4 regions of the Dermacoccus sp. PE3 genome follow, and region 3 is predicted to be linked to each of the others. Evidence: riboswitches for the same ligand, from Rfam matches in the RefSeq annotation. Region 3 holds a riboswitch; each other region holds the start of a gene.
The links. A riboswitch is a leader RNA that binds a small molecule or an ion and turns the genes downstream of it on or off. The one in region 3 is predicted to bind S-adenosylmethionine.
Positions count from the first base shown of each region.

Region 1: linked by a shared signal. The riboswitch ahead of AA983_RS07385 (bifunctional o-acetylhomoserine/o-acetylserine sulfhydrylase) and the one ahead of AA983_RS15985 (flavin reductase family protein) in region 3 are both predicted to bind S-adenosylmethionine.
Region 2: linked by a shared signal. The riboswitch ahead of AA983_RS07920 (MetQ/NlpA family ABC transporter substrate-binding protein) and the one ahead of AA983_RS15985 (flavin reductase family protein) in region 3 are both predicted to bind S-adenosylmethionine.
Region 4: linked by a shared signal. The riboswitch ahead of AA983_RS03225 (TauD/TfdA family dioxygenase) and the one ahead of AA983_RS15985 (flavin reductase family protein) in region 3 are both predicted to bind S-adenosylmethionine.

Region 1 is NZ_LDCM01000002.1:422,208-429,894, reverse strand. It holds gene AA983_RS07420 (hypothetical protein) at 1-278, opposite strand, end outside; gene AA983_RS07415 (glycosyltransferase family 4 protein) at 281-1,432, opposite strand; gene AA983_RS07410 (phosphatidylinositol mannoside acyltransferase) at 1,437-2,393, opposite strand; gene pgsA (phosphatidylinositol phosphate synthase) at 2,393-3,016, opposite strand; gene AA983_RS07400 (HIT domain-containing protein) at 3,127-3,696, opposite strand; gene AA983_RS07395 (hypothetical protein) at 3,729-4,115, opposite strand; gene AA983_RS07390 (GNAT family N-acetyltransferase) at 4,112-4,591, opposite strand; SAM riboswitch class IV at 4,705-4,820, shown strand; gene AA983_RS07385 (bifunctional o-acetylhomoserine/o-acetylserine sulfhydrylase) at 4,886-6,211, shown strand; gene thrS (threonine--tRNA ligase) at 6,282-7,687, opposite strand, start outside.
Region 2 is NZ_LDCM01000003.1:3,350-11,036, forward strand. It holds gene lysX (bifunctional lysylphosphatidylglycerol synthetase/lysine--tRNA ligase LysX) at 1-114, shown strand, start outside; gene AA983_RS07905 (alpha/beta fold hydrolase) at 280-1,971, shown strand; gene AA983_RS07910 (methionine ABC transporter permease) at 2,050-2,727, opposite strand; gene AA983_RS07915 (methionine ABC transporter ATP-binding protein) at 2,724-3,737, opposite strand; gene AA983_RS07920 (MetQ/NlpA family ABC transporter substrate-binding protein) at 3,782-4,747, opposite strand; SAM riboswitch class IV at 4,968-5,079, opposite strand; gene msrA (peptide-methionine (S)-S-oxide reductase MsrA) at 5,309-5,962, opposite strand; gene AA983_RS15995 (hypothetical protein) at 6,054-6,221, opposite strand; gene AA983_RS16000 (hotdog domain-containing protein) at 6,202-6,429, opposite strand; partial or broken gene AA983_RS16005 (acyl-CoA thioesterase) at 6,683-7,087, opposite strand; gene AA983_RS14815 (GNAT family N-acetyltransferase) at 7,071-7,687, shown strand, end outside.
Region 3 is NZ_LDCM01000002.1:144,730-152,416, forward strand. It holds gene AA983_RS06185 (DNA translocase FtsK) at 1-2,381, shown strand, start outside; SAM riboswitch class I at 2,567-2,656, shown strand; gene AA983_RS15985 (flavin reductase family protein) at 2,931-3,476, shown strand; gene AA983_RS06200 (LLM class flavin-dependent oxidoreductase) at 3,476-4,609, shown strand; gene AA983_RS06205 (ABC transporter permease) at 4,736-5,653, shown strand; gene AA983_RS15160 (ATP-binding cassette domain-containing protein) at 5,650-7,482, shown strand; gene AA983_RS06215 (MauE/DoxX family redox-associated membrane protein) at 7,587-7,687, opposite strand, start outside.
Region 4 is NZ_LDCM01000001.1:681,400-689,086, forward strand. It holds gene AA983_RS03210 (YbdD/YjiX family protein) at 1-143, opposite strand, end outside; gene AA983_RS03215 (carbon starvation CstA family protein) at 136-2,397, opposite strand; gene AA983_RS03220 (GNAT family N-acetyltransferase) at 2,515-3,102, opposite strand; gene AA983_RS03225 (TauD/TfdA family dioxygenase) at 3,147-4,031, opposite strand; SAM riboswitch class IV at 4,046-4,161, opposite strand; gene AA983_RS03230 (type ISP restriction/modification enzyme) at 4,767-7,687, opposite strand, start outside.

The sequences.
Region 1 (7,687 bases), 280 kb from region 3:
ACCTCCTGCACCTCCGCGGTGATCTGAGCGCCTTCAGACGCCTCGAGCGACGCACTCGCCGCCGACGCCAGGAGAAACGCACTCGCAGCATCGAGGTCGGCGCCGTTCGCCAGTTCCAAGGCCACCTCCGCGCGCCGCACCAACTGGGCGTCGAGCGCCGCGAGCGACCCCTCGACCCGTGCGTGCAAACGGTCGAGCCGGGCAGCCGTGTAGCTCAGGTACCACGCGATGGCGAGCGCTCCCGCGAGGAGCAACGCAACAACGGTCCACTCCTGCACGACTACAACCTCCTCGCGATGCGCAACGTCCGCTCACTCACCTCGTGCGAGCTCGCCACCGTCTCGTAGGCCGTGAGGATGTGGCGTGCGACGGTGCTCCAGTCGTAGATTCGGGCGCGCTCCGCGCCCCGACGCGCCAGGTCTGCGCGGCGGTGGGGGTCGTCGAGCAACGCCGTCACACGGCGTGCGAGGTCGCCCTCGTCGCCCGTGCGGAACAGGACGCCGCAGCGTCCACCGTCCAACACGCGCGCGAACGCCTCGAGGTCGCTGGCCACAACCGGCACCCCGGCACTCAATGCCTCCACGAGGATGATGCCGAAACTCTCACCGCCGGTGTTCGGCGCGACGTAGAGGTCGACCGAGCGGAACAGCGACGCCTTCTCCGCGTCGGAGATCATGCCGAGGAACTCGATGCGCTCACGCATCTGCTCGGGAACGGCCTTGATCACCTCGTCGCGCTCCCCCGGCCCGGCGACGAGCAGCCGCACACCCGGGTAGCTGCGGGCGATCTGCGGCAGAGCGCGCACGAGGACGTCGAGACCCTTGCGCGGTTCGTTCATCCGCCCGAGGAACGCGATCGTCGGGCGCTCGTCCGTGCCGCGCCACGCAGGGTTCTGGGGTGCCTGCGCAAATTGGTCGACGTACACACCGTTCGGGACGACGACCGCGTCACCACCGAGGTGACGCGCCACCGTCTCACGCGCTGCCTGCGACACCGCGATGCGGCCCGTGATCTTCTCCAGGCCAGGACGAAGCAGCGGGTGCGCGGCGTGCAGCGCGCGAGAACGCACGTTGGAGGTGTGGAACGTCGCCACGACGGGTCCGTCATACGCCCACAGGGCGAGCATCGACACGCTGGGGCTGACCGGCTCGTGCGCGTGCAGGACGTCGAACTGACCGCGCTCCAACCAGCGGTTGACGCGGGCAGCCGTCAGTGGGCCGAAGGCGAGGCGCGCCACGGAGCCGTTGTAGCGAATCGGCACGGCACGCCCGGCGCTGACGAAGTAGTCGGGCATGTGCGTCTCGTCGTCCGCGGGCGCGAGGACGCTCACGTCGTGGCCGGCGCCGATGAGGTACTCGGCGAGGTCGCGCACGTGCAGCTGCACGCCGCCGGGCACGTCGAACGAGTACGGGCTGACGAGACCGACGCGCATCGTGTCAGTTCCCTCGCGGCGCGCGGTTGCCGAGGTCGTCGACGAAGACGCGCTGCATCATGTGCCAGTCCTCGGTGCGCTCGACGATCGCCGTCGACAACGCATCGACGCACTGCTGCGTGGCCGCGAGGACGTCGGCGCGCATGTCCGGCGACGAACCGGCATCGACAGGGTCGTGGAAGCGGATCTCGATGCCTCGCATCGCGCGACCCCTCGGAGGGTCGTAGGCGATCGTGACGGGGTACAGGCGAGCACCCGTGCGTCGGGCCAGAATCGCGGGCCCGGCGGCGACCCGCGCGTCGTGTCCGGCGAGCTTCACGGTGACGCCACGCTGCGTGAGGTCACGGTCCGACAGCAGCGGCGCAAAGGCGCCCGGCACCCGCAGCGCCGCCTCGACCTGACCCATGACGTCGACGCCCTGCGTCAACGGGATAATCGTCATGCCGAGGCCCTCACGGAACTCGAGGAACGCGCGGAAGAGCTCGTCGGGTTCGAGACGTTCGGCAACGGTCGTGACGTGCGCGAGCTCGGTGGCGGACCATGCGCCGGCGAGATCCCAGTTACCGAGGTGGCCGAGGTAGAGGACGATCGACTCCCCCGCCGCAAGGTCCGCCCGCACCTGGTCGATGGCACCGGTGGTGCGCACGAGCGAGCGCAGATCGTCATGCGAGAGCGACTGGAGGCGGAACGCGTCGCACCAGTAACGGAAGTAGGAGCGCAGGCCCTCACGGGTGAGGTCGTCCAGGGCTGCGGCGTCGAGTTCCGGGCGGACCCGGGCGTAGTTCGAGCGCATCCGCTCGACGTCCTTGCCGCCGCGACGGTGAAGGACGTCCGCGATCTTCTCAAAGAGCGCGTACGCAGCCGGCTCGGGCAGGGCGCGCACGGCACGCCATCCGGCCTTGAAGGCGAGAACGGTGGCGGCGTCCTGCGCTCGCTTACGGGAGAGAGCGGGCCGAGCCATCACTTCGCGAGAGCCTTGCCGAGCGCCTGGCCACGCACCATGAGCATGCGCTGCAGCACGGTAATGAAGGAGGCGACTGCGAGCAGGGCGAGGACGATCGTCAGGACGATGTACGGCAGGTCGAACAGGCCCGTGAGGCCGGTGGTGACGAGAACCGCGACGAGACGGTCCGCGCGTTCGGCGATGCCGACGTTCGCCTCCATGCCGAGGCCTTCGGCGCGAGCCTTCGCGTACGAGACGACGGAACCGAGCACGAGGCAGGCGAGCGCGAGGCAGGCCATGAGGAAGTTGTCGCCCTGGCCGGCGAAGTAGAGCACGAGGCCACCGAAGATGGCGGCGTCACCGACGCGGTCGAGCGTGGAGTCGAGGTAGGCGCCCCACACCGACGAGCGACCCGACAGGCGGGCCATGTTGCCGTCGAGCATGTCGGAGAAGACGAAGGCCGTGATGAACAGCGTGCCGACGAGGAACTCGCCGCGCGGGTAGAACCACAGCGCGCCGAACGAGACACCGAGCGTGCCGACGATCGTGACGACGTCAGGGCTGATGCCGAGGCGCAGGAGCAGCTGCGCCAGGGGGCGGAAGATCGCGGAGAAGAAGGCGCGCGCGTACTTGTTCAGCATGGTGACTCAACTGTAGCGGTTCGATACGTCGAGCCGAGGTGCGCGCCGCGCCGGACGAGTCACATCTCACCCCGCGTTCACGAGCCGCACGCCCCGCGAGGTCGAGGCCGTCAGTCGGTTGGCCAGGACGCCGCGATGCGCTGACGGCTGTCCTCGAGAAGCACCGGGAGAGCCTTCGTCTGGCCGACGATCGGCATGAAGTTCATGTCGCCACCCCAGCGGGGCACGATGTGCTGATGCAGGTGCGCAGCCACGCCGGCGCCCGCGACATCGCCCTGGTTCATGCCGAGGTTGAATCCGGCCGGGTTCGACGCCGCCTTGAGCGCGCGAATGCCCTGCTTCGTCAGCTTCGTGAACTCCTCGGTCTCCGCGTCCGTGAGGTCGATGTAGTGCGGCACGTGACGGTAGGGGCACACGAGCAGGTGGCCCGGGTTGTACGGGAAGAGGTTCATCACGACGAAGCAGTGCTCACCGCGGTGCACGATGAGGCCCTCGGCGTCGTCCTTGCCCGGCGCCGCGCAGAACGGACAGCCGTCGCCGGCGTCCCTCGAGGGGCGGTCGGCCTCGATGTAGGCCATGCGGTGAGGCGTCCACAGTCGGCCGAACCCGTCGGGCTCCCCCGCGAAGTCGTGCTCGGACTCGGCGTGCTCGGGAGTGAAGTCCTCGTTCTGCGTGACCATGCGCCCCATCCTAGGGAAACCCGCGCGCCGGGTCAGACCGGAGCGATCTCGGCGAGTTTCTCCACGAGCCGCTCGTCGCTCGCAGCGCCCGCGTGGGCCAGGCCGCCCACGCGCTCTGCCACTTTCTGTGCGACGGCTGCGGCATCGCCTTCACCCACGACGGCGACGGCGCTCGCGAGTCCGCCGAGGCCGCTTGCGGCGTCCTCGAGGTCGAGCCAGTCGTCGTCGGTGAGTTCCGCTGTCACACCCGCCCACACGACGCCCGCGGCCATGACGCCACGTTCGGCCAGCGATCCGACGCTCTCGCGCGGCAGCGAGCCGTCCTCACCGAGGTAGAGCACGACGGCGTTCGCCGCCGGCTTCGACGGGCAGGCGATGCAGCGCTCGCGCTGGTCGAGGGCCCAGATGATGTCGCTCATCGCTGCTCCTTCGTGGCCGCGAACGGTGCGTCGCGGTGCATGTGTCGCTCCTCCGGGGCACCGAATCCGAGACGCTCGTACAACGGGCGCGCCTTCGGACGCGTGTTGAGCAGCATCCGCTCGACGCCGCGCGCGTCCGCCCAGGCGTCGACGGTGCGGAGCATGCGTTCGCCGAGTCCCGCGCCACGCTCGTCGGGCACGACGAAGACGAACGCGACGTACAACCACGGCTTGGCGCCGCGCGCGAGCGTCGGCATCCGGTGGACGAGGGCGCACTGCACGATGCCGACGACGGTGCCGTCGGAACGGGTGGCGATCCACGTGGGTACCTCGTCGAAGGCCGAGAGGAAGTCGTCCGCGTACTCGGTCACGAAACCGGCCCGATTCGGGTGCCCCTCCTCGAGGTCCGAGCGCAACCGAAGCGCTGCACAGGCGAAGGCGTCGTCACGCCTGGCCCGGGCGATGGTGATCGTCATGGCGCCAGTCAACCACGGCTTGACCCTTCGGCAAACGCCCCGCGCCGCACGGCAAACCACGATGTGAGACACGAGTCCCGCCCCTCGATACCGCCCGGGATATCCTCGGACCAGGTCACGAGCGCCAGCGTCAAACCCCGGTTTGCTGGCCGGCAACCCTCCCACCGCGGCGGGGTGCTCCGGGTGACGACCTGGCCCGGCGTCGGATACGCCCGGGCAAGCGCGGAAGCAGAGCTTCCGGCGCACCCCGCGTGCGAGGTTCGCGCACGGGTAGCGACCTTTCGAGGAGTTGTCATGAGCGCTCAGGACTGGGCTTTCGAGACCAAGCAGATCCACGCCGGCCAGGTGCCGGACGGGGACACCGGATCGCGCGCGCTGCCGATCTACCAGACGACCTCGTTCGTCTTCGACTCCGCCGAGACGGCGGCCAACCGCTTCGGCCTGTCCGACCTCGGCCCCATCTACACCCGCATCGGCAACCCGACGTCGCAGGCCGTCGAGGAGCGCATCGCGGCGCTCGAGGGTGGCGTCGGCGCCCTGCTGCTGGCCTCCGGCCAGGCCGCGACGACGTTCGCCATCCTCAACGTCGCGCAGGCAGGCGACCACGTCGTCGCGTCGGCCGCTCTCTACGGCGGTACGTACAACCTGCTCAAGTACACGCTCAAGCGTCTCGGTGTGGAGACCACCTTCGTCGAGGACATCGGTGACCTCGACGCGTGGAAGAACGCCATCCGACCGAACACCAAGCTCCTCTTCGGTGAGACGCTGAGCAACCCCGACCAGAAGGTCCTCGACGTCGCGGGTGTTGCCGCTGTCGCCCACGACGCCGGCCTGCCGCTGTTCGTCGACAACACCGTCGCGACGCCGTACCTGCTGCGCCCGATCGAGCACGGCGCGGACGTCGTCATCCACTCGGCGACGAAGTACCTCGGCGGCCACGGCACGTCGATCGCCGGCGTGCTCGTGGACGCCGGAACGTTCGACTACGCCAAGGAGCCGGAGAAGTTCCCGCAGTTCAACGAGCCGAGCGAGAGCTACCACGGCCTCGTCTTCGCCCGCGATCTCGGCGTCGGTTCGGCGCTCGGCGCGAACCTCGCATTCATTCTCAAGGCGCGCGTCGAACTGCTGCGCGACCTCGGCTCCGCCGTGTCGCCGTTCAACGCCTTCCTCATCGCCCAGGGCCTCGAGACGCTGTCGCTGCGCGTCGAGCGTCACGTGGAGAACGCTAAGAAGGTCGTCGCTTACCTGAGCGAGCACGCGCAGGTCGAAAAGGTCTTCTACGCCTCGAAGGACGACAGCCCGTACAAGGAGCTGGCCGACCGCTACCTGCCCACCGGTTCCGGTGCAGTGTTCTCCTTCGAGATCGCCGGCGGCATCGACGCGGGCAAGGCGTTCGTCGACGCCCTCGAGCTGCACTCGCACGTGGCCAACATCGGTGACGTCCGCTCGCTCGCCATCCACCCGGCGACGACGACGCACAGCCAGGGCAGTGACGACGACCGCCGCGGCGCCGGCGTCACGCCCGGCCTCGTGCGCCTGTCGGTCGGCATCGAGAACGCGAACGACATCATCGCCGACCTCGACAAGGGCTTCGCAGCCGCGAAGGCTGCCTCCGCCTGATCGCCCGCACCGCGGAGACTACGACGAAGCCGCCACCCCAAATCGGGGCGGCGGCTTCGTCGTATGTGGATCAGGCCTCGGCAGGTGCCTCGGCCGCCGTGGGCGACGTGTTGTTGCGCGAGGCGATGTACGCGGCGATCTCGGCCACGGCCTCGTCGACCGGCACGCCGTTCTTCTGCGAGCCGTCGCGGTAACGGAAGCTCACGGCTCCGTTGTCGCGGTCCTCCTCGCCGGCGATGAGGATGAACGGCGCTTTCGACTTCGAGGCGTTGCGGATCTTCTTCGGGAAGCGGTCGTCGCTCGTGTCGATCTCGACGCGTACGCCGGCCCGACGCAGCTTCTCACCCACCTCGCCGAGGTAGTCGTAGTACTCCTCCGCGACCGGAACCCCGAGCACCTGAACCGGTGCGAGCCACGCCGGGAACTGCCCCGCGTAGTGCTCGAGGAGCACACCAAGGAAGCGCTCGATCGAACCGAACTTCGCCGAGTGGATCATGACCGGCTGCTGACGCGTGCCGTCCTGAGCCTGGAACTCGAGGCCGAAGCGCTCGGGCATGTTGAAGTCGTACTGGATCGTCGACATCTGCCACGTACGGCCGATGGCGTCACGTGCCTGCACGGAGATCTTCGGGCCGTAGAAGGCTGCGCCGCCCGGGTCGGGCACGAGCTCGAGGCCCGAGGCGTTCGCGACGTCGGCGAGCACCTGCGTCGCGACCTCCCACTGCTCGTCGGTGCCGATGAACTTGTCCTTCTTGTCGCCGGCCTCGTCACGCGTCGACAGCTCGAGGTAGAAGTCGTTCAGCCCGAAGTCACGCAGCAGCCCGAGGATGAAGTCGAGCAGGTGCTTGATCTCGCCCGGCGCCTGCTCCGGCGTCACGTAGGAGTGGGAGTCGTCCTGGGTGATCATGCGCACGCGCGTGAGGCCCGAGAGAACGCCGGACTTCTCGTCGCGGTAGACCGTGCCGAACTCGAAGAAGCGCAGCGGCAGCTCGCGGTAGGAGCGTCCGCGCGAACGGAAGATCTCGTTGTGCATCGGGCAGTTCATCGCCTTGAGGCGGTACTTCTGCCCGTCGAGGTCCAGCGGCGGGAACATGCCGTCGGCGTAGTAGGGCAGGTGACCCGAGGTGTAGAAGAGGTCTTCCTTCGACACGTGCGGCGTGCCGACGTAGCTGAAGCCCTCTTCGATGTGGCGACGGCGGACGTAGTCCTCCATCTCGCGCTTGATGATGCCGCCCTTGGGGTGGAACACGGGCAGGCCGGGGCCGATGTTCTCGGGGAAGCTGAACAGATCCATCTCCGCGCCGAGCTTGCGGTGGTCGCGCTTCTCGGCCTCGGCGAGGCGCTCGAGGTAGGCCTTGAGCTCGTCCTTCGTGGGCCACGCGGTGCCGTAGACGCGCTGCAGCTGCGGGTTCTTCTCGCTGCCGCGCCAGTAGGCCGCAGCTGAACGCATCAGCTTGAACGCGTTGCCGAGCACCT
Region 2 (7,687 bases), on a different contig from region 3:
GCGATGCCGCCCACGGGTGGCCTCGGCATCGGCGTCGACCGCACGATCATGATGCTGCTCGGGGCTCCGATCCGCGCCACGCTCGCGTTCCCGTTCGTCCGTCCGCAGGGCTGAGTGGACCCTCCTCCTCGGCGAAGGGAACCTTCTCTCCTCTCGACTGAGCTATGAGGTGGATGACAATTCCTTGAGTTCTTTTCACCCATTGATGACCTATGAGCGGCAAGATCAGTGGGTGAGTGCGCGAACGAACGCGTCGCGCAAAGGGATTCAAGGGGAACCATGAAGAAGTCGCTCAGCGCAGCAGCCGCAGCCTTCGGTCTCGTCAGCATCGGCCTTGCACCTGCAGGTGCGAGCGCCCGGCAGGCCTCGTCCAAGGCGCCGACGTCCGGCGCGTCGTCGAGCTACACGCCACCGCCGGTGTCATGGGGAGCATGCAAGGCGCCGAGTCTCGTCAAGGCGGGTGCCCAGTGCGGCTACGTCACGGTTCCCCTCGACTACGCGAAGCCGAAGGGCGCGAAGATCAAACTCGCCGTGTCCCGTATCAAGCACAAGACGCCCGACGCGAAGAAGCAGGGCATCATGCTCGTCAACCCGGGTGGCCCCGGCGGTTCCGGCCTGACGTTGGCACGCCTGGGTCAGTGGGTGCCGAACGGAGGCGGCGACCCGTACGACTGGATCGGATTCGACCCGCGAGGCGTCGGCGACAGCCTCCCGAGCCTCGCGTGCGACGGTAACTACTTCGGCTACAACCGCCCCGACTACCGCGTGACGAAGGCCGGCACGGAACGTCAGTGGCTTCGCAAGACCGCGGGCTACTCGAAGGCCTGTTCGAAGGCGGACGGCGCACGTCTGTTGCCGCACATGAAGACCGTCGACAACGTGCGTGACATGGACTCGATCCGCAAGGCCCTCGGTGAGAAGCAGATCAACTTCTACGGTTTCAGCTACGGCTCCTACCTCGGCCAGGTCTACGCGACGATGTATCCCAAGCAAACACGCCGCATGGTGCTCGACGGCGTCGTCAACCCCAAGGACGTCTGGTACGGCGCGAACCTCAACCAGGACGTCGCGTTCGACGCGAACATGGACACCTTCTTCGACTGGGTCGCCAAGAACGACGCCACCTACCACCTGGGTAAGAGCGGCAAGGCGATCAAGAAGCGCTGGTACGCGATGCTCGACAAGCTCGCGAAAACGCCGGCGGACGGCAAGATCGGACCGAACGAGTGGACGGATGCCTTCCTCAACGCCGGTTACTACGTGTTCGGCTGGGAAGGTGACGCCGAGGCACTCGTCGCGGCGTTCAAGGGTGACTTCGGCCCGGTCACCGACCTCTACGACGAGGCGAACGGCTCCGGCCCGGGTTCGGACAACGGGTATGCGGTCTACCTCGGCACGCAGTGCTCGGATGTTGCCTGGCCCACGTCGTGGAACAAGTGGAAGGCCGACAACACGCGCGTCGCCAAGAAGGCGCCGTTCGAGACGTGGGCCAATGCGATGTTCAACCTTCCGTGCACGAGCTGGCCGGTGAAGGCGAGCAACCGCCAGGCGCCCCGCGTCGACGGCTCGAAGGTCGGGCCCATCCTGCTCATCTCGGAGACGAAGGACGGCGCGACGCCGTACGGCGGTGCGCTCGAGGTGCGTAAGCGCTTCCCGAAGAGCTCGCTCATCGAGGGCGTCGGCGGCACGACGCACTCGGGTTCGCTGAGCGGTATCGCGTGCACGGACGACAAGATTGCCACCTACCTGCTGTCCGGCAAGACGCCGCAGCGCACTCGCGGGCAGGGGCACTCGGACGTGAAGTGCGAGCCGGTGCCGCAGCCGGCGCCGGGCCCGGCGAACGCGCTGACGGAGTCGGCGTCCGACTCGGGGCGCCGCCACGGTCACGGCAAGGGCCACGGCAAGAAGCGTCACGGCATGCCGCAGGATCTGCGCGCCCAGTTGCAGCAGGCCGCTTCGTCGACCCGCTGACGGACTGACCCTTGAACGCCCGAGCGGCCGGCACCCCCAAGGTTGCCGGCCGCTCGGGCGTTTCGCCGTGCGCGTCGATCAGTGACGCAGAGCCTTGCGGGCCAGTGCGTTACCGATGAACTGCGCGATCTGCACGAACACGATGATGATGACGACGGCTGCCCACGTCACGGCCCACTGGTAGCGCTGGTAGCCGTACGCCAGCGCGAAGTTGCCGAGACCGCCGCCGCCCATCGCGCCGACGACCGCGGTCATGTCGATGACGGCGACGAGCGCGAAGGTGTACCCGAGGATGAGCGGCGCGAGCGCCTCGGGGATGAGAACGGTGCGGATGATCCGCCACGGGCTCGCGCCCATCGCCTGAGCCGCCTCGATGACGCCCGGGTCGACACTCACGAGGTTCTGTTCGACGATGCGACTGATGCCGAACGTTGCGGCGAGCGTCAGCGGGAAGATCATCGACGCGGTACCGATCGTCGAGCCGGTGACCTTCAGCGTCAGCGGACCGAGCGCGGCCGCGAAGATGATGAACGGGATCGGGCGGATGATATTGACGAGCACGTTGAGGATCGTGTGAACCGTCGGGTTGGCCATGATGCCGCCGCGGCGCGTCGTGTTGAGCAGCACGCCGAGCACGAGCCCGAACAGACCGCCGAGGACGATGGTGGCGCTGACCATGAGGAGGGTCTGCCCGACCGACTCCCACAGCACGGGGCGCAGTGCGCTCCAGTCCGTGTCCGCAGTGATGACCTTCATGCCGTGGCCTCCTCGAGTTCGTGGACGGTGGCGACCTGGGCGAGGTCGGTCAGCACCTGCGTGACGGTGACGTCGTCACCGCGCAGGGCCAGGGTCAACGTCGTGAGGTTCGCTTCCTTGAGGGGCGTGAGGCCACCGTGGACGATCTCCGGTTCGACACCGCGGGCGCCGGTGGAGGCGAGAACCCTTCCGAATCCAGCGGAGTCGTGGACGGTTGCCGTGACGAGGCGTCCGCTCACCCTCTCGCGCAGCCGCGCGATCTCGCGGGCGTCGGGCACGTTGCGCAGCGTCGCGTCGACGAGCCGCCGCGTGGCTGACGATGTCGGTGCGCCGAGCACCTGCTCGGTCGGCCCGGACTCGACGAGGCGGCCGTGTTCGAGGACCACGACGTCGTCGGCCAGTTCACGCACGACGTCCATCTCGTGCGTGATGACGACGATCGTCACGCCGAGCTCATCGTTGACGCGGCGCAGGAGGGCCAGGACGTCCTTCGTCGTGTCGGGGTCGAGGGCGGAGGTCGACTCGTCGGCGAGCAGGATCTCCGGGTTCGTGGCCAGGGCGCGGGCGATGCCGACGCGCTGCTTCTGGCCGCCGGACAGCTCGTCAGGATAGGCCCAGGCCTTCTCCGTCAGACCGACGAAGTGGAGCAGTTCGGTGACTCGCGCCTCCTGCTTGTCCTTGTCCCAACCGGCGACCTCAAGCGGATAGGCGACGTTGGCGTACACCGTGCGCGAGCGGATGAGATTGAACTGCTGGAACACCATGCCGATGCGGGCCCGCAGAGCTCGGATCTGCTTTGCTCCCAGACCCGCCAGATCGACGCCGTCGACCTCGACGGAGCCGGTCGTCGGGGTCTCGAGCGCGTTGATGAGCCGCACGAGGGTGCTCTTGCCTGCACCGGAGAACCCGATGACGGCGAGGACGCGGCCGGTAGCGACGTCGAGGTCGATCTCCTGCAGCGCGGTGACGTTCTTCTTGCCGCGCACGAAGGTCTTGCTCACGCCGCGCAGCCGGACCGCCGGCGCGTTCTCGGGTCGGGCCGGGGGAGTGGGGGTCACTTCTTGGCCTTGATCTGCGACTCGATGCGGGTGAGGATGCCGCGCACGTCCGCGACGGAACGCTTCACCTCGTACTGGGTTCCCTTGGTGCGCTTGGAGATGAGGTCCTGCACCGACTTCTCGTGGTACGCCTGGACGAACTTCGCGTACGTCGGGTTGTCGGCGTCCTTCTTGCGGGCCACGATGACGTTGATGTACGGCTCCGAGGACTTCGCCTTGGGGTCGTCCTTGAACAGCGCCTTGCTCGGGTCGAGGTTCGCGTCGGCGGCGAAGTTGTTGTTGACCACGGCGCCCTCGACGGAGGGCAGGGCGGCTGCGGTCTGGGCAGCGTCGACGGGCGTGACGCCGACCTTCGACTTCGCGGCGTCGATCTCGGCGGGCGTCGACAGGGAGTTGCCCCCGCCCTTGAGCGTGAGCAGACCGGCGCTCTGCAGGAGCAGGAGGGCGCGTGCCTGGTTCGTCGCGTCGTTCGGGATGGCGACCTTGCCGCCGTCGGCGAACTCGTTCACCGTGGTGTGCTTCTTCGAGTACAGCGACAGCGGCACGATGTAGGTGGAGCCGACCGGCGTCAGGGTGTCGTTCTTCGCGGCGTTGTAGTCGGCGAGGAACTGCAGGTGCTGGAACTGGTTGACGTCGACCTGGCCCTGGGAGAGCGCCGGGTTGGCCTGCGTGTAGTCGGTGAAGTTGACCGGCTGGATGTCGAGGCCGTACTTCTCCTTGCCGACCTTGACCAGTTCGGTCCAGTACGGGTCGGACGCTTCGGTGGTACCGACGGTGATCTTCGTCAGCTTCTCGTCGTCGCTACCCGTGAAGGCCTTGATGCCGAAGCCTGCGGCGAGCGCGACGACGAGGACGCCTGCGCCGATGGCCGCGTACTTGGGGCCGTTGCTCTTCGGCTTCTCGGGCAGGGCCTGGACGGCGGGGCTGGCTCCGGGGGTGGTGGAGTTGGTGTTCTCGGACATGGTGATGCCTTCCTCGAAGGGGCGTGCGAGGCGCCGGTGGGGTGGGCGGCGACGACCGCCCGACGATGGGTGCGGTCAGTGCTTGGGGCGCGCGAACGCGGCGTCGTGCGTGTGCGGTCGCGCGGTGGGGGCCTGGGTGGGGCGATGCGTGTGCTGCATGTGATCTCCCGGGATCGGGCGCACCGGTACGAAGCCCTCGAAAGGGATGTGTTCCGGGTGCGGAACGTGCTTGCCGCGCGGTTGACGCGGCCGTGTCATCACCTGGAGCACCCCGCCACGTTCGTGAGGGTTGCCGTCCGACCAGCCAGGGCTTTGCATCGGATCTCTTGACCGGCATTACATTAGAGGCGCCGCGAGAAGCCCGTCAAATCAAGTGATCTGGGCCACTCTGCGTCACCGCTGGGCCGAGTTTCCTGCGGTTGGGTAGTCGCCGCCTCGACCCAACGGCAGGAAAGTCTGCCCAGTGGAGAGATGCGCTGATGCCGTGCTCTCCCCGTGGGCTGGAGTCACTAGGGGCGGAGCGTGGACTCCACGGGGTCGAGGTACCCCCCGAGCTCGCGCTTATTTGCTCGGCGGAAGCACGTCGGTCTGCGCGGGGAGGTCGGCCACGCCGACCGGGCACGTCACGCCCTTGTAGCCGTGATTGCAGTACCCGCCTGGATTTTTCGCGAGGTACTGCTGGTGGTAGCCCTCGGCCGGCCAGAACTTTCCGGCTTCGTCGGCGGGCTTCATCTCCGTCGTGATGGCGCCGCGGCCCGCGTCGGTCAGCGCACCCTGGAACGCTTCTGCGGTGCGACGCGTAGCGGTCTCCTGCTCGGGCGTCGTCCAGTAAACCGCAGAGCGGTACTGCGTGCCGATGTCATTGCCCTGACGGTTGGCCGTCGTCGGGTCATGGTTCTCCCAGAACGCCTTGAGCAGCTGGGCCGGGGAGACCTTCTCCGGGTCGTACGCGATCTGGACGGCCTCGGTGTGGCCCGTCGTGCCCGTGCAGACGTCCTCGTACGAGGGGTTCTCACGGTCGCCACCCATGTAGCCGACGGCCGTCGAGACGACCCCCGGGATCTGCCAGAAGATGCGCTCCGCACCCCAGAAACATCCCATCGCGACGTACAGCGTCTCGGTCTTGTCCGGCCACCCGCCGAGCAGTGGCGTGCCAAGAACGTCGTGCACGGCAGCGACGTCGACCGGGGCGGAATCCTGACGGGTGAACCACATGGGGCGTTCCTTTCACTGGGGTCGCTGTGTTCAACGCAGGCGTGTCCGAGAGGATTCCGAACTCGCGGAGCAACCGCGTGAACGGCGCGCGTCAGTCGACGAGCGGCGGCACTTCGAGTGGGATGGGGCGCAGCAGCCTCGCGCGGATCTCGACCATCGTCTGCGCGTGCGTGTCGAGCGCGACGTCCTCGGAAAGCGTTGGCACCCAAGGCGGCACGGCCCGCTTGTGGCCGTTGTTATCAAGGCCGACAAGCACCATCGTGCACTCGGTTGTGAGGTTCAGTTCGCCCGTGGGCGGGTTGCCCGAGCGCACTCGCGCCGGTGTGGATGAGCCACGCCTGCACCTCGACGAGGTCGCGGACGTGCAACGGCTGGTGGAAGCGCACACCGCCCGCGTACACGGCCACCGCCGAACCCTGGTTCCAGCGCTCCGCGACGAGGGTTGCCGCCTCGTCGATCCACTCCATGACGACGCCGCCGTGCACGTTGCCGCCCCAGTTGACGGTGGTCGGTGCCGCGAGGAAGCGCAGCGTCTCGCGACACGACTCCGTCGCGTCCCGTGTAACTCTGCTTCACCATGTCGGCTTCGATGCGGGTGCGCACGTCGGTGAGGGTGACGGCGCGCTCCTGCTGGTCGCGTTCCCACTCGTCCTGCGGCGTGAACGTCGGGACAGGTGTGGGCTTCCGGTCGTCGTCGACCGCGACGAAGATGAGCAGGCACTGTGTGTTGACGCGCAGCTCGCCCTGACGCGGGTCGCCGGACGAAACGGTCGCGACGATGTGCATCGACGTGCGTCCGGTGTGGACGACACGCGACTGCACCTCGACGATGTGGCCCACCTCGACGGGGCGGGTGAAGCGCACATTGCCGACGTAGGCCGTCACGCAGTAGTGCCCGCTCCACGCCGCGGCACAGGCGTACGCGGACTTGTCGATCCACTCGAGCATCCGGCCGGCACCGACGCGCCCGCGCACGTCGGCATCCATCGGTGCGGCCATGAAACGCAGGGTGATGTGGCGTCGGTTCCGGGCATGCCGTCGATCGTAGGGCCGGTACCGCCGGAAATTCACTTGTCGGGCGCGCGGTTGCTGGCGTTCCATGACTGGCATGAACACGGTGCGCATCGAACGGATCACCCCTGAACACCCGCAGTTCGAGGAGTGGGCGACCGTCTTCGTCACGGCCGGGCGCCGCCAGTGGGGGCGCGACACGACTGCCTACCCGCCGAACGAACTCGCACAGATGTGGGAGTCCCTGGCCCACGCGAAGGTCTGGCTCGCCGCGATCGACGACGACGGCGACGTCGTCGGGTCCGCAGCCATCGGGATGCCGACGCAGGACAACCCACATCTCGCCGGGTTCGACGTCGCCTGCCTCGACGAGCGGGCTAAGGCGCTCAAGCACCGTCTCGTCGACGAGGTCGAACGTGTCTGCCGAGAGGCCGGGCGCACCACGCTCATGATCGAAACGCAGACGCCGGTCGGTGCCGCCAACGACGAGGCCGCCTTCTTCGAAGCAGCGGGCTATGCGGAAGCGCAGACGTGCGTGCGTAACGGGCAGCGGCTCCCCGTGAGCGCCGACATCGGGGCCGAGATGCGCCGCGTCATCGAGATGAACGACGGCTACCGCATCGAGACCGTCGTCGGTCGGCTTCCCGAAGACTGGCTGCCGGAACGGGCGCGCCTCGCCGGAATGATGTCGACCGACACACCTCTCGGCGACCT
Region 3 (7,687 bases):
CCGCGGGTGACGTCGACGCCGTGCGTGACGCCGGCGGAGTGCTCGGCGTCATCTCCGGTGGCCCGCTGGCCGCAGGCCTGACGCTCTGGGGCGCCGGCGTCATCCTCGGCCTCGTGTCGTTCTTCGGTTTCCTCGTGCTGACGCGCACGCCGGTCAACCGCATCCCTCAGCGTCTGCGTGAGGTTGAGGCCACGATCTTCGGCGGTCACGCTCCGACCGAGGAGCGCGACTACGCCCAGCGCGACGCCGTCGCCGACGACCTGCACGGCGCCGACATCGGCAACCGTGCGCGCGGCGGAGCACCCCGCCGCGCCGCCGACGTGCACCACGGCGACGAGCCGTACGAGCAGGCAGCAGAGGTCGTCGGCCGCGGTCCGCGCGGTCGCGGGCGTGGCTCGCGCAAGACCCTCGGTCGTCAGCGCGGCGAGCAGCAGATCTACGACATCGACACGATCGAAGGCGGCGACCCGGCGGACGGCTCCGCCGACGAGGGCGAGCGCGCCACGTCGGCCGGCGCGGCAGCCCTGGCTCGGGCCCGCGGCTCGCGTGCGACCACGTCACGCCCGGCCACCACGGACGAGGCCGACACCGCCACCGTCGAGACGGCCGGTGGCTCCAAGCAGCGTCCGGGCGAATCGCCCAAGGCCGCCGCAGCCCGCCAGGAGACGGCGCAGCGCCCGGCCGCCGAGGTGCCTCAACGTCAGGTCGAGGCTCAGCCGACGGAGCAGCTCCCACAGCGCGTCGAGCAGCTCGCCCTCGCCGGCGACATCACGTACACGCTGCCCGAGTCGACCCTCCTCGAGGAGGGCACGCCGCCCAAGGAGCGTTCGGCCGCGAACGACCGCGTCGTCGACGCGCTCACCGAGGTGCTCGACCAGTTCGGCATCGACGCCGTTGTCTCCGGTTTCACCCGCGGCCCGACGGTCACGCGTTACGAGGTCGAGCTCGGCCCCGGCGTGAAGGTTGACCGCGTCACGGGTCTGAGCAAGAACATCGCCTACGCCGTGGCCAGCGCCGACGTGCGCATCCTGTCGCCCATCCCGGGCAAGAAGGCCATCGGTATCGAGATCCCGAACGCCGACAAGGAACTTGTCAGCCTCGGTGACGTGCTGCGCAGCCAGGCGGCCCGCAACAATCACCACCCGATGGTCATGGGTGTCGGTAAGGACGTCGAGGGTGGCTACGTCGTGGCCAACCTCGCGAAGATGCCGCACATGCTCGTCGCCGGTGCCACCGGTGCCGGTAAGTCGAGCTTCGTCAACTCGATGATCACCTCACTCCTCATGCGGGCCACGCCCGAAGAGGTGCGCATGGTGCTCGTCGACCCCAAGCGCGTCGAGCTGACGGCGTACGAGGGCATCCCGCACCTCATCACGCCGATCATCACGAACCCGAAGAAGGCCGCCGAGGCTCTCGAGTGGGTCGTGCGCGAGATGGACGCGCGCTACGACGACCTCGCCGCGTTCGGCTACAAGCACATCGACGAGTTCAACAAGGCCGTGCGTGCGGGCAAGGTGACCCTCCCGCCGGACAGCAAGCGCAAGCTCGCGCCGTACCCGTACCTCCTCGTCGTCGTCGACGAGTTGGCGGACCTCATGCTCGTCGCGCCGCGTGACGTCGAGGCCTCGATCCAGCGCATCACGCAGCTCGCGCGTGCCGCCGGTATCCACCTCATCCTCGCGACGCAGCGCCCGTCGGTCGATGTCGTCACCGGCATCATCAAGGCCAACGTGCCGTCGCGTCTGGCGTTCGCGACTTCGTCGCTCGCCGATAGCCGCGTCGTGCTCGACCAGCCCGGCGCCGAGAAGCTCCTCGGTCAGGGTGACGCGCTCTTCCTCCCGATGGGCACGAGCAAGCCGATGCGTGTGCAGGGCGCGTGGGTCAACGAGTCGGAGATCCACGGCGTCGTCGCGCACGTCAAGGCTCAGCTCGCGCCCAACTACCGCGAGGACGTTCAGCAGACGGCGCCCAAGAAGGAGATCGACGAGGACATCGGTGACGACCTCGACGTCTTGCTGCAGGCGGCCGAGCTCGTCATCACGACGCAGTTCGGTTCGACCTCGATGCTGCAGCGCAAGCTGCGCGTCGGCTTCGCCAAGGCCGGTCGCCTCATGGATCTGCTCGAATCGCGAGCCATCGTCGGCCCGTCCGAGGGGTCGAAGGCGCGCGACGTCCTCGTCAAACCCGAGGATCTGCCGACGACGCTGGCCCTCCTCAAGGGCGAGGACGTGCCGGAGCCGGACGGTGCTGGCGACGGCCCCGTCGACCTTGTGGCCCAGTCACAGGACGCGATCCCCGCCCAGGGGGAGCAGTACTACGACGGGCACGACGGCGGTGACGGTAGTGAGGACGCCTGGGAGCTGACGCAGCACGGTCGCTGAGGTCGCCAGGTCGGCGGCGCCAGCCTGATGGAGGAGTCCCTGCATCCCGGATCATCGGGATGCAGGGACTTTTGTGTCCCGGACGGTCCCGTGTGGCGTCCGAGGTGGTAGTTGCGATACAGGTGTCGTGTCCCAGTATGTGGATTCTGCTTGTGGGTGGCGCGACCAGCCAGTTGACTGCATTCATCCCATCCAGAGCGGCCGAGAGATCTGGCTCGTCGACGCCGCAGCAACCGACCCTCGCGGAACGGTGCTCACGCCAGAAGCGATGGAGTTGATTCTCATGTCGGAACACCGCGTTTCGTCTTTTCGTGCCTGCCGACGTCGGACGGTTGATTTGATGCGCCGTCGCGTCAGTGCATGTCGCTGAAGAACGCACGACGATCTCAACGCCTCCGTGGGCGCGACCCTCGCGACTTTCGACTCTCGGGTCGTAGCCCGCCCATGCCCGAGATGCCGTCCGGTCGGATCACCGATTGTCGATGTGACCCGGTACGTCGTACGCGCGCTAGACGCCCTTCCCCGCTCACTGATCAAGAGATGAGTTTCATGTTGCCCACAGCACCACCTCACACCGAGATCGTTGTCTCGGTGGTGAAGCCCGATCTTCGTCCCGTGTTTCGCCGCGCGGTCTCGAGCGTCTGGGTCATCACGACTGCCGGGGAGGCAGGGCCGGTCGGCTTGACCGCTTTGTCTGTCCACTCGGTTTCGGTCGACCCACCCCTCGTGTCCTTCAACATCAGTCGCACGTCTCACTCGCTGGCTTCAATCGTGCGAACCGGACGTGTCGCCCTCCACCTTCTCGACGAGAACCAAGGGCAGCTCATGACCCGATTCGCCGGCCCGCGTGAGGCCCGGTTTCAGGACGACGGTCTCTGGTCGTGGGACAGGACCGGTCTGCCGCGACTCACGGACGTCGCAGCTCGATTGACAGCCACGGTCCGTGATGCCCATGAGGCGGGAGACAGCTGCCTCATCGTCGCCGAGGTGGATAGCGCCGAGCACGTCGCAGATCGCGGTCCGCTTGCCCACCACAACGGAGCGCATCACAGCGTCTCGCCCTCAGTGTCACGAACGACGAACGGAGTCCGATGATGAGCACGTCCACGAACCAGCCGACCTTCCACTGGTTCCTACCGACCTCCGGCGACTCGCGTGGAATTGTCTCTGGAGGTCATGGGGCCGCGGTCGAGGGCACTGATCGAACCCGTGAACCGTCCGCGGGCTACCTGCGTCAGGTGGCACAGGCGGCGGAGGCCAACGGTTTCGAATCCGTCCTGACGCCAACGGGTCTGTGGTGCCAGGACTCCTGGCTCATGGCCGCTGCGCTTTCCCAGCACACTGAGCGGCTGAAGTTTCTCGTCGCCTTCCGCCCAGGGTCCGTCTCGCCGACTCTGGCAGCGCAAATGGCCACCACCTTCCAGACCATCACTGACGGTCGACTCCACGTCAACATCGTCACCGGGGGAGAATCGTCCGAGCAGCGGGCGTTCGGCGACTTCCTCGGCAAGGACGCCCGATATGCGCGGACCGGAGAGTTCCTCGACGTCGTGAGTCGGTTGTGGGATTGCGAGGATTCGTTCGACTATCGCGGCGAACACCTGGTGGTGGAACAAGCGCGACTCTCGCGGACGCCGACCCCGCGTCCCGAGGTCTTCTTCGGCGGATCTTCGCCAGCCGCACTCGAGATCGCGGCCCGCCACGCCGACGTGTACCTCACCTGGGGGGAGCCGCCGGCACAGGCCAAGGAGAAGATCGACCGAGTCCGCGAACTGGCCGCCCGGCAGGGCCGCACTGTGCGATTCGGTATTCGGTTGCACACGATCTCCCGAGACACATCCGCCGAGGCCTGGGCGGTCGCGGAAGGGCTACTCAAGCGCATCCCCGCGGAACTCATCGAACGTCAGCAGGACGCGCTGCGTCGGTCGGAATCCGAAGGGCAGCGGCGCATGCTCGCGCTGAACGGAGGGACCACTGCCGATTTGGAGATCTACCCCGGGCTCTGGGCTGGCGTGGGGCTGGTGCGCGGTGGAGCCGGAACGTCGCTGGTCGGTTCACATGCTGAGGTCGCAGACCTGATTCGGCAGTACCGCGACGTCGGCTTTGACGATTTCGTGTTGTCCGGATACCCGTGCCTGGAGGAGGCCTACTGGTTCGGTGAGGGGGTGCGCCCACGGGTGGAGGCGGTCCCGGCGGAAGAGCATTCGCACGACCGAGCCGTGAGCTGAGGATCTTTCTCGAATTCGAGGGTTTGCACCGGCCAGGTCGTGGCCACTGACCTGGCCGGCATTCTTTCCGCAATTGCATAAGCAAATGTTTGACAAATCATAATGAAAACCTATGAGGAGTGACTCATGAACGTGACGAGCAGCACAGCTCGGGCGTCGACGGCGGCAGCTGTTGCTTCGCCGGGATCGGCCGACGACACCTTGCCTGCCCGAGTGCGCTTAGGCAGCGCTGGCTCCAACGCGCGCCGTAGGAGGCGGCGGAATCTCATCCGCAGTGATCACGAGCCGCCGAGTTGGGAGGTGCGGGCTCTGAGCCCGCTGGCAATCATCGCGGTGTGGCAATCCGTGAGTGTCATCGGTTGGTTGCCGCAGGACGTTCTCGCACCGCCATCCCGGGTCCTCTCAACGCTGGGGTCGCTGATCTCCGACGGCACGCTCACAACTGCCCTCAGCGTCTCGGTGCAGCGTGCCGGGTTCGGATTCGCACTGGGGTCGCTCATTGCCTTGGGTGCAGCGCTCCCGGTGGGCCTGACGCGTACCGGTGAGGCGATTATCGATCCGCCGATGCAGATGCTCAGGACTCTGCCCCTGCTGGGGCTGGTTCCGTTGTTCATCGTCTGGTTCGGGATCGGGGAAGCGCCGAAGATCCTCCTGGTGGCGCTCGGGGTGTGCGTGCCGTTGTACCTCAACGCGGTAGGTGCGCTTCGATCCATCGACTCCGATCTGTACGAGCTCGCCGACGCGCTGGACCTCACGGCGTGGCAGCGCTTTAGGCACGTCATTATTCCCGGTGCCCTGCCCGGAACCCTGGTGGGCGTCCGGCAAGCTCTCGCCTTCGCTTGGTTGGCCCTCATCGTTGCAGAGCAGATGAGCGCGACGGCCGGACTCGGCTTCATGATCAACAACGCCCGCGACTTCATGCAGACCGACACCATCGTCGTGGGCCTGCTCACCTACGCCGCCCTCGGGCTCATCACGGACGCCGCCGTCCGGGTGGCGGAACGCCGCGCCCTGCGGTGGCGAACGGAAGGAACGTCACAATGAGCGACAACCAGTCGAAGCACCCTGGTGGGCCCACCGATCGGTGGACGTCCCCGGGACTGGACGGCCGAAAGGGCCTTGCCGTCCATCTCGAGTCCGTCTCGAGGCGATTCGGGGACAACGTCGTCCTTGATGACCTCGACCTCGACATCCCCGCCGGGCAGTTCGTTGCGGTCCTGGGACGGTCGGGCGCGGGCAAGTCGACCCTGCTGCGCCTCCTGGCCGGTCTCGATCGCGGCGAGGTCTCTGGGGCGGTGGGCACGAGCGAGCGTGTGTCCGTCGTGTTCCAGGACGCGCGGTTGTTGCCGTGGGAGGACGTCGCTGCGAACGTGCGGCTAGGCGCACAAAGTATGGGTGTCAACGGGGCGGAACTGGACGCGAGGATCACGCAGACGCTCGCAGAGGTGGGGCTCGGCGACAGGGCCCGCGCCTGGCCGCGTGCCCTGTCGGGTGGACAACGACAACGTGTCGCTCTTGCGCGGGCACTCGTCACCGCACCCGACCTCCTGCTCCTCGACGAACCGTTTAGTGCCCTGGACGCCTTCACGCGTCAGGAGGCGCAGGATCTGGTCGTCCGCCTCTGGCAACGTCACGGACCGGCTGTCGTGATGGTTACGCACGATGTCCGTGAAGCGGTGCTCTTGGCCGATCGGGTCGTTGTACTCAACGAGGGCACAGTGGTTGCGGATCGCACGGTGGACCTGCCCCGTCCGAGGCGACGTGAGGACGCGGAAGTCAACGCCCTCGTCGCGGGTCTGACGGCGGATCTCGACAAGGCTCGAGCTCTGACCGCGCAGGCCCAGCCGCAGGGGAGTTCCTCCTCGGCTGCGGGCGACCGTTCGAGTTGGACACGGCGTGGCGTCTTGGCCGGGGGTCTTCTGGGAGCGTCGGCGCTGGTGGGATTCACCCGCCCCTCGGATGCTTCCCGCACCGCGACGGTGCGTGTCGCACAAGGCGGATCGGCGCGTGGCGCCACGCTCCGAGTCGCCGTCCAAACCGACGGAGTACGATCCCTGCTGCGCGCGTCCGGCCAGCTCGACGACACGCCGTACACGATCGAGTTCTCGCAGTTCACCTACGGGATGGCCATCGTCGAAGCTCTCCAGGCTGGCAAGGTGGACGTCGGCGGAGTCGGGTCGACCCCGCCAATCTTCGGAGCAGCGGCGGGCTCGGGATTCCGCATCGTGGCAACGACCGCGTTGCGGAACCATCGCGACTCATCCGTCCTCGTGAAGAAGCACTCGGGTTTGTCCACCGCCGCCGATCTGCGGGGCAAGCGGATCACGGTGCCCAAGGGCAGCTCGGCTCACGGGTTGCTTCTGAATTTCCTGCACCGAGGTGGTGTGAAACCGTCCGAGGTCACCTTTGTCTACCTTCCGCCGGCCGACGGTGCGGCCGCTTTCACCCGCGGAGATGCGGACGCGTGGGTCATCTGGGAGCCGTTTGTCACCCAACAGCTCCGCAGCGGGGCGCGGGCCATCGGAGGCGGTCCCCCGGACGAGGCTGGGCTGAACTTTTCGCTCGCGTCGACCGATACGCTCGGGGACGCCGATCGGGTGGCCGCCTTGCGCGATTACCTTCGACGTCTGCAGAAGGCCTATGCCTGGGGAGCAACACACCTCGACGCCTACGCCCGGGCCTGGTCCCAGGAATCCCGGCTGCCGCTGTCCGTCACCCGATCCGCGATCTCGCATAAGAAGACCGATCAACGTCCGGTCACGGCAGCTGACATCCGGCTCGAACAGACGCTCGCCGATCGGTTGTTCGAGGACAAGGTCATCCCGAAGAAGGTCCATTTCACCGACATCGTCGAAACGGGTCTGATGCGGTGAGCTCAGGCGTGTCGACCACCTGACTCCCGTGACCGCGCGAATCGCGTGACCGCGGGAGTCAGGTGGCGTGTCGACCGCTCACTACACTCCGTTGTCACGCTCCGTTATTCGCGCGCCGAGTCGGTGAGGGCGTCGGCCCGATCACCGTCTCCAGCCTCAGGCCGGGCCGCGGCCACCTCAGCGATGATCTCCTCCATCGCCTCGG
Region 4 (7,687 bases), on a different contig from region 3:
CGCTCGTGATGCGCGAGGTAGCGCTCGTAGTGGTTGTCGCCCATGACGGACGCCCAGTACCACCGCACCGAGTCGAAGGCCCGACGAAGACCGCCCGGCTGCTCCTGCTCCAGCCGGCACTGCGTGTTCGTCTGCTCAGGCATGGACGCGACCTCCCGCGGGAGCACCCTCCGGGTCGAGACCGGCCTCGCGCCACTGCTCGAGCACGGCCTTCTCGTCGTCCGTGGCCGAGAAACCGGCCGGGGCGAAGATCTTCGAAGGCACCTTCTCGTCGGTGACGCCGTCGTCGGCCTCGCCCGCACGAACCGCCTTGATGGCGGCGATGACACCGGCGATGACGACGATGAGAACGAGACCCGCGAACAGGATCGACAGCGACTGCTGGATGAACGTGTTGCGGATGACCGCGTCGATCGCCTCCGGCGTCTTGGCCGTCTTGAAGCTCGTCAGGCCCTTCTCCTTGGCGTCGACGAACGCCTTGTGCTGCGCCCAGTAGCCGAGCTTCGGGTCGGAGGAGAAGATCTTCTGGTAGCTGGCCGTCATCGTGACGATGACGTCCCACGCGAGGGGAACGCCCGGGATCCAGGCCCACTTCACGTGGCCGCTCTTGACGACGACGACGACCACGACCGTCAGCGCTACCGCGGCGAGCAACTGGTTGGCGATACCGAACAGCGGGAACAGCGTGTTGATGCCGCCCAGCGGGTCGGTGACACCCATGAGGAGGATGGAGCCCCAGCCGGCGACGACGAGGAACGTCGTGATCCAGGCGCCGACCTTCCAGGACGTCTCACGGAAGCGCTTGAGGCCCGGGACGTTGCTGAGCGTGTCGGAGAGCATGAAGCGCGCGACGCGGGTACCGGCGTCGACCGTCGTCAGGATGAACAGCGCCTCGAACATGATCGCGAAGTGGTACCAGAACTGCTTCATCGAAGCGCCGGGGATGACCTGCGAGAACACGTTCGACATACCGAAGGCGAACGTCGGTGCGCCACCCGTGCGGGAGACGACCGACTCCTCGCCGACGTCCTTCGCGGCCTGCGCGATCTCGGTGGCCGACGTCGGGTCGCCGCCGAGGCCGAGCGAGTTCACCCACGCGGCAGCCTTCTCGGGCGTACCGCCGGTGACGCCGGCGGGCGAGTTCATGACGAAGTACAGGTGGTGGTCGATGATGGCGGCCGCGATGAGCGCCATGATCGCGACGAACGACTCCACGAGCATCGAGCCGTAGCCGATGAGGCGAGCCTGGCTCTCCTTCTGCAGCAGCTTCGGCGTCGTGCCCGAGGATATGAGAGCGTGGAAGCCGGAGAGCGCACCACAGGCGATCGTGATGAACAGGAACGGGAACAGCGAACCGGCGAAGACGGGGCCGTTGCCCTCCTTGCCGAACGACGTGATGGCCGGGATGTCGATGGACGGGCGCGCGATGACGATGCCCAGCGCGAGCAGCACGATCGTGCCGACCTTCATGAACGTCGACAGGTAGTCACGCGGAGCGAGCAGCAGCCACACCGGAAGGACGGCGGCGGCGAAGCCGTAGATGATGATGGCCCACGACAGCGCCGTCGGCGACAGCGTGAACATGTCCTTGCCCCAGTCGGTGCCGGCAACCCAGCCACCGGCGACGATGGCGAGGAGCAGCAGGACGACGCCGATGCCCGAGACCTCGGAGACGGCGCCGGGGCGCACGAAGCGCAGGTAGCACCCCATGAAGAGGGCGATCGGGATCGTCATCGCGAGCGAGAAGACACCCCAGGGTGACTCGGCAAGGGCGTTGACGACGACGAGGCCGAGCACCGCGATCAGGATGATCATGATCGCCATGACGGCGAACATCGCCGCCCAGCCACCGACGGGGCCGAGCGTGTCGCGCGCCATCTGGCCGAGGCTGCGACCGCCGCGGCGCGTGGAGATGGCGAGCACCATGTAGTCCTGCACGGCGCCCGCGAAGATGACGCCGAAGATGATCCACAGCGTGCCCGGCAGGTAACCCATCTGCGCGGCGAGCACGGGGCCGACGAGCGGGCCGGCGCCGGCGATGGCGGCGAAGTGGTGACCGAACAGCACGCGCCGGTCGGTCGGCATGAAGTCCTGGCCGTTCTCGAACTGCTCGGCCGGGGTGGCGAGGTCGTCGCGCGGGCGGATGACCTTGTACTGGATGAGGCGGCTGTACAGCATGTAGCCGATGACGTAGCTGCCGACGGCAGCCATGACGAACCAGATCGAGTTGACGTGCTCGCCGCGGACGAACGCGACCATCGTCCAGCCGATGGCGGCGATGACGGCCGCGACGGCGATGACGATCTTCTGACGTCCCGTGATCTGCCGGGGTAGGTCGACCGCGACCGGGGGCGTGTTCCCGTCGCGCTCGGGGGTTTTGGTGCTCGACGCGGGCACGGAGACCTCCCTTTTCGTGTGAGTGTGAGCAGGGCCACGTTATGCGGTGTCGGGTAGGTCACAGGGCTTTGACACCGCGCGCGCAGGTCACACCTGCATCACGAATTTGGGCGAACGTCACGCAGTGGGGCCGGTGGGGCGCGGCCCGTCGCCGAACCAGTAGCGGCGGCTGTCTTCACGAACGTCCTCGAGCTGCCCGCCGCAGGCCTCGATGACGGCGCGCGAGGCGCCGTTCGTCTGCGCGCAGCAGACGAGCACGGGGGCGATGTCGAGCGCGGCGGCTTCGGCGAGCCCGAGCTTCAGAGCCTCCTTGGCGATGCCGCGTCCGCGAGCGGCCGGCCGCACGGAGTAGCCGATGTGGCCGCCGAGTTCGTAGAGGAACTCGTTGAGCGCGTGACGCAGGGCGAGGTGACCGACGAGGGCGCCGTCGTCGACGATCCAGAAGTAGGAGCAGTGGACGAGGCCGGTGTGCGGCGGCCACATCGTGTTGCCCTGGCGGGCGCAGTCTTCGACGTAGGCGGCGAAGCCGTCGGGGGTGATGTCGACGTCGGTGCCCGCGAAGAAGCCCGATCCGTCCATGCCGCCCGCGCACACCCAGCGGTCGTCGCGCGAGTCGGTGGTGGCGTCGCGGAACTCGCGCAGCATGGCCGACCAGTCGTCGTAGCGCGCGGCGTCGGGGGCGATGAGTTCGATCATGTCGGTCATCTCATCACCCCCGACGGTGGAGCGTCGATCAGTTTTCGGTGCGCTTACTGAGCGCGCAGGCCGTCGACGCCGCGGGGCTCGTCGCCGCGCACGGTGACGCGGTGCATGACGCGGGTGTTCGTGTAGTCGCGGTTGGCGTAGTGGGAGGTGGCGCGGTTGTCCCAGATGCCGACGTCGCCGGGCGCCCAGCGGTGACGGATCGTGTGCTCGGGCTGCGTGAGGTGGGCGTAGAGGGCGTCGAGGATGGCACGCGATTCGGCTTCGGAGACGTCGCTGACGTGGGACGTGAAGCCGGGGTTGACGAAGAGGCCGCGGCGGCCGGTCTCGGGGTGGACGCGGACGACGGGGTGTTCGACGGCGGGCAGTTCGGTGACGATCTCGCCCTCCCACTCGTGGCCGCCGTTCTTCTTGAGGAAGGCGCCCCACTCGCGGTTGCCGTCGTGGACGGCGAGCAGCTGGTCGGCGAGCGCCTTGAAGGGTGCGGAGAGGGAGTCGTAGGCGGCCTGGCTGTCGGCCCAGGACGTGTCGCCGCCGTAGGGCGGGAGCGTCACGGCGCGGAGGATGCTGATGGCCGGCGGCCGCTTCATGAACGTGACGTCGGTGTGCCAGACGTCGGAGAAGGAGAACTCGGGGTCGCTCGAGTCGATGTTGTAGATCTCGCTGCGCTCGTGATTGCCAGCGACAGGGTGGCCGGGCGTCAGCTCGCCGAGCAGGTTGCCGAGGCGCACCTGGGCATCGTCGTCGAAGGCGTGCTGGTCGCGGAAGAAGAGCACCTTGTGGGCGAGCAGGGCGCGGCGGATGTCGAAGGCCGCGACCTCGTCGATGGACGCCAAGTCGATGCCGTGGATGACGGCGCCCAGGGCCGGGCCGAGGCGCTCGATGCGCAGGCCGGGCGTCGTGGCGGGAGCGTGGGTGGCGAGAAGTGTCATGACAACCTCTTCGTTCGTTGCGCTTGCGCAGACGCCGGGCGGCGACGCGCCAGGTCGTTACTCGGGGCACCCCACCGCAGCGGAGGGTTGCCGTCCGGCCAGCCGAGACTTGTCGCCGGAACTCGTGACCCACTCATAACGTAAGCGCAGGTTTCGCAGAACGAACAGTTATTGGTTGGTGAGTGTCCGCATCGCGGGATCTAACGGAAGGTCGTGCTGTTGTCGCGGGCAACCTGGACACCCGCAGTCGATCGCCTTCCGATCGTCGCTCACTAGGGAGCTCCGACGAGGGGCCCCTACCGGCGACGACTCCCACTTCAACGCTTCGATCCTGGCGCACCCCCGCCAACGATCCGAACGGCCGCCTTTGGCACTCCGTACCCGCGGCCGGGCAGAACCGCTCGCTTCGCTTTCGATGGCCTTCCATGGCCAGCCAAGCGCAAGCACTCCCTGCACCGCGACATCCGTGAAAGCGCGGCAACCGCGCTCACAATGGCCACACCGCAACGAACCTTGCCTGGCTCACAGCCCCTATCCGCGAGGTGTGCCTCCTTCTCGCCCGGCATCTCTAGCCAAAGGCGAGGGCCGGAGACCTTCCAGGCCTGGCCCATCACACGGTTCCATCCGCAATGACACCCCTAAAGCCCCAAGCTGTTCGAGTGCAGGAGTGCCCGTCAAACTTTTCACCTGCCAGAGCGCAACTGACACTCTCATCCTGGATCTTGCCGGTCACTTTCATGGCTGCGACTTAGCCTTCAAGAAAGGGAGGGAGTCGACAATTTTCATCGTTCCGAGGCTCACTGTGACGATGCGGGCTAGGAGGTCGATGATGTACCGCGGGTCGCCGACCTCCTTCGACCAGTCGTTCGGGTCGTTGACGATGCCCGAGGCCTTGTCCGTCTTGACGTAGTAGCGGTCGATGATCCACTCGATCGCCGAGCGCGAGCCCAGGATGTAGCGGTACGCCTCCTGCGGGATCCCCGAGAGGGTGATATGGCCGTTGTAGTGGATCGTCGAGCGATCGTGACGCTCACCCGCGGCCTTCTGCTCGACCGACGGCTTGCCAAAGCGCATCTTCTTGTCGCCCACCGCGTAGAACGCATACGGATCCTGACCATCGACTGGCTGCGCATCAAGCCCCTCGAGCGGGTACGGCTCGACGGTCTCGTACCCAAGGTGCAACTCGGAAAGCTTGCGCCCTGCGTCGATGAACGGCTGTGCGTCTTCGACGAGCGGGATGCGCGGCAGCATCTTCTTCAAGTCCGCCGCGTACGTCTCGCGGTAGTCGGGCGAGTGCAGTAGCCCGTAGACGTAGAAGAAGATGTCGTCCTTCGTGATCGAGGTTCCGTACGCCGCCTGGAACCTCGTCAGCGCCTCATCGGTGATGTTGTCGATGCGGCGGTATCCGTCGACGACGTCGTGTGCGGCTGAGGTGCCGAGCGACAGCATGCCTTCGTCAGCATCGACCTTCTCGTAGCGGTACCGGGGCACGAACTGGGTCGCATAACCGAACAACGCTGTGTCGGGGACGCAATCGAGCATCTGGACTGCGGGAAGAGCAACGTCCCGCGGGCCCATCGTCACGATTCCCAAATTGTCAACATTGGGAACTGGGAAGGAAACTGGGAGGATTCCTGGACGGTGTAACCAGTCGGGGTCGATCACCAGATTGGCCTTTTCGAAGGGGCGGTACATCGCGTGCCCTAGGCGGCCGGGGTCGAATCCGATGCGTTGTCCGCGGGCCAAACGCGATTCAAGAGAAGAGGACCACTTGATTCTGGCCGGGTCGTAGGACCGCTCGCCAGCGAGGGCTTCTTCATACGTCTGGACGGCACGGCGCATGGCAAGCGCAATGCGCTTTCTGCCCGCGTTATAGACCCAAGCGTCCCGGTTGCTCTGAACACCTGGCCTTCCGACCTGAAAGATTCCTCGCGGACCCTGGTCCGCCGCAAGGGGCAGGAACGCCTCAAAGTCGTCGCGGCGCTGGTTGAGCCAGTCGCCATGCGCGTTCGGGGCGATGGTCACGGCTCCGAGTCCCTTGACATCGACTGCTTTGGCGACTCTGGCAAGCTTCTGCTCGCGGGTGAGGTAGTCGCCGATGTCGGTGTAGTGGATCGTCGCGGAGCCCGACTTGGCAGGGTCCTTTACCACCACCAGTACGGCCGCAGTCGTTCTACCACCGGCGGCAAATACGTTGCCTGCCTCCTTCTTGCGCTGTTCGCCTGCAGTGCGTGCGTTGCCGCGCAGGTTGTAGACGTAGATGTCGCTGAACTCCTCGGCGAGGCTCTTGCGCATCCCGTCGGCGGTGTTCGAATCCAGCCAGCCACCATTCGTCACGTACGCGATGACGCCGCGGTCCTTGATCCGCAGGCTCGCCCACTTGATGGCGCGGATGTAGGAGTCGTACAGCGAGTTCTTGTTCGTCGCACTCGACTTTGCGGCGTAGGTATCACGGATCGCGGCGTCGAGGTCGGGGTACTTCTCGTTCGCGTTGTTGTCGTTCGCCGAGTCCTGCCCCGACGAGTACGGCGGGTTGCCCACAATCACCTGGATATCGAGCTTCTTGAGCTTCTCCAGGCGCTCGTTGTTCTGCACGAACACTTCGGTGTCGAGACGGTCGTCGTTCTCCCACGACTGGAACGTGTCGGTAAGGATCAGCCCCTCGAACGGCTCGTAGTCCGTCGGCTGCTCCAGCGACCCGCGCAAGTCCTGATACGTCGTCTCGATGTTGACGGCGGCGATGTAGTACGCGAGCAGCAGGATCTCGTTGGCGTGCAACTCGCTGGCGTACTTGCGCGCCAGGTCGTGCGGTTCGATGAGCCCGAGCTGCAGCAGGCGCACGATGAACGTGCCCGTGCCGACGAACCCGTCGAGGATGTGCACTCCCTCATCCGAGAGCGTCTGCCCGAAGTGCTCGCGCAGCACAGCGTCCGCAGAGCGCAGGATGAAGTCGACGACCTCGACGGGCGTGTAGACGATGCCAAGCTTGTCGACGGTGCGCTTGAACGCCGTCGAGAAGAACTTGTCATACAACTCGACGATGATCCGCTGGCGCCCCTCGGCGTTGTCGATGCCCTCCACGCGCGAACGCACCGACGCATAGAACCCCTCGAGCGATGAGTTCTCGGTATCCAGCGAGTGCTCGTCGAGCAGGGCGAGCATCTTCTCCATCGCCTGCGCAACGGGGTTGTGCTCGGCGAAGTCGTACCCACCGAACAACGCCTCGAACACGGGACGGGTGATGAGGTGCTGGGCAAGCATCTCCACCGCGTCCTCACGCGTGATGCCCTCGTTGAGGTTGCCGCGCAACCCGTCGAGGAACCGCTCGAACTCCGCCGTCACGGCAGAGTCGGGGCCTGTGAGGATGCCGTTGATGCGGGCGATGTGCTGTTCGGCGATCTTCGCGACATCGGCCGCCCACGATTCCCAGTAGCGGCGTTCGCCGACCTTCTGCACGATCTTCGCGTAGATCGCATCCGACCACTCACCCCAGATGAGGTCGAGCTCGCCCTGAGTGGTTTCCTCATCGGGCGTGTGGACGGTGCCGTCGGCGTCGATGCCCGCGATACCGATCTTCTTCGTCGGCTTCTTCTTGTTCAGCTCGATCTGGTTGACCGTCGAGGTGAATCGGTCGTCGTGGGCGCGCAGCGCGCGCA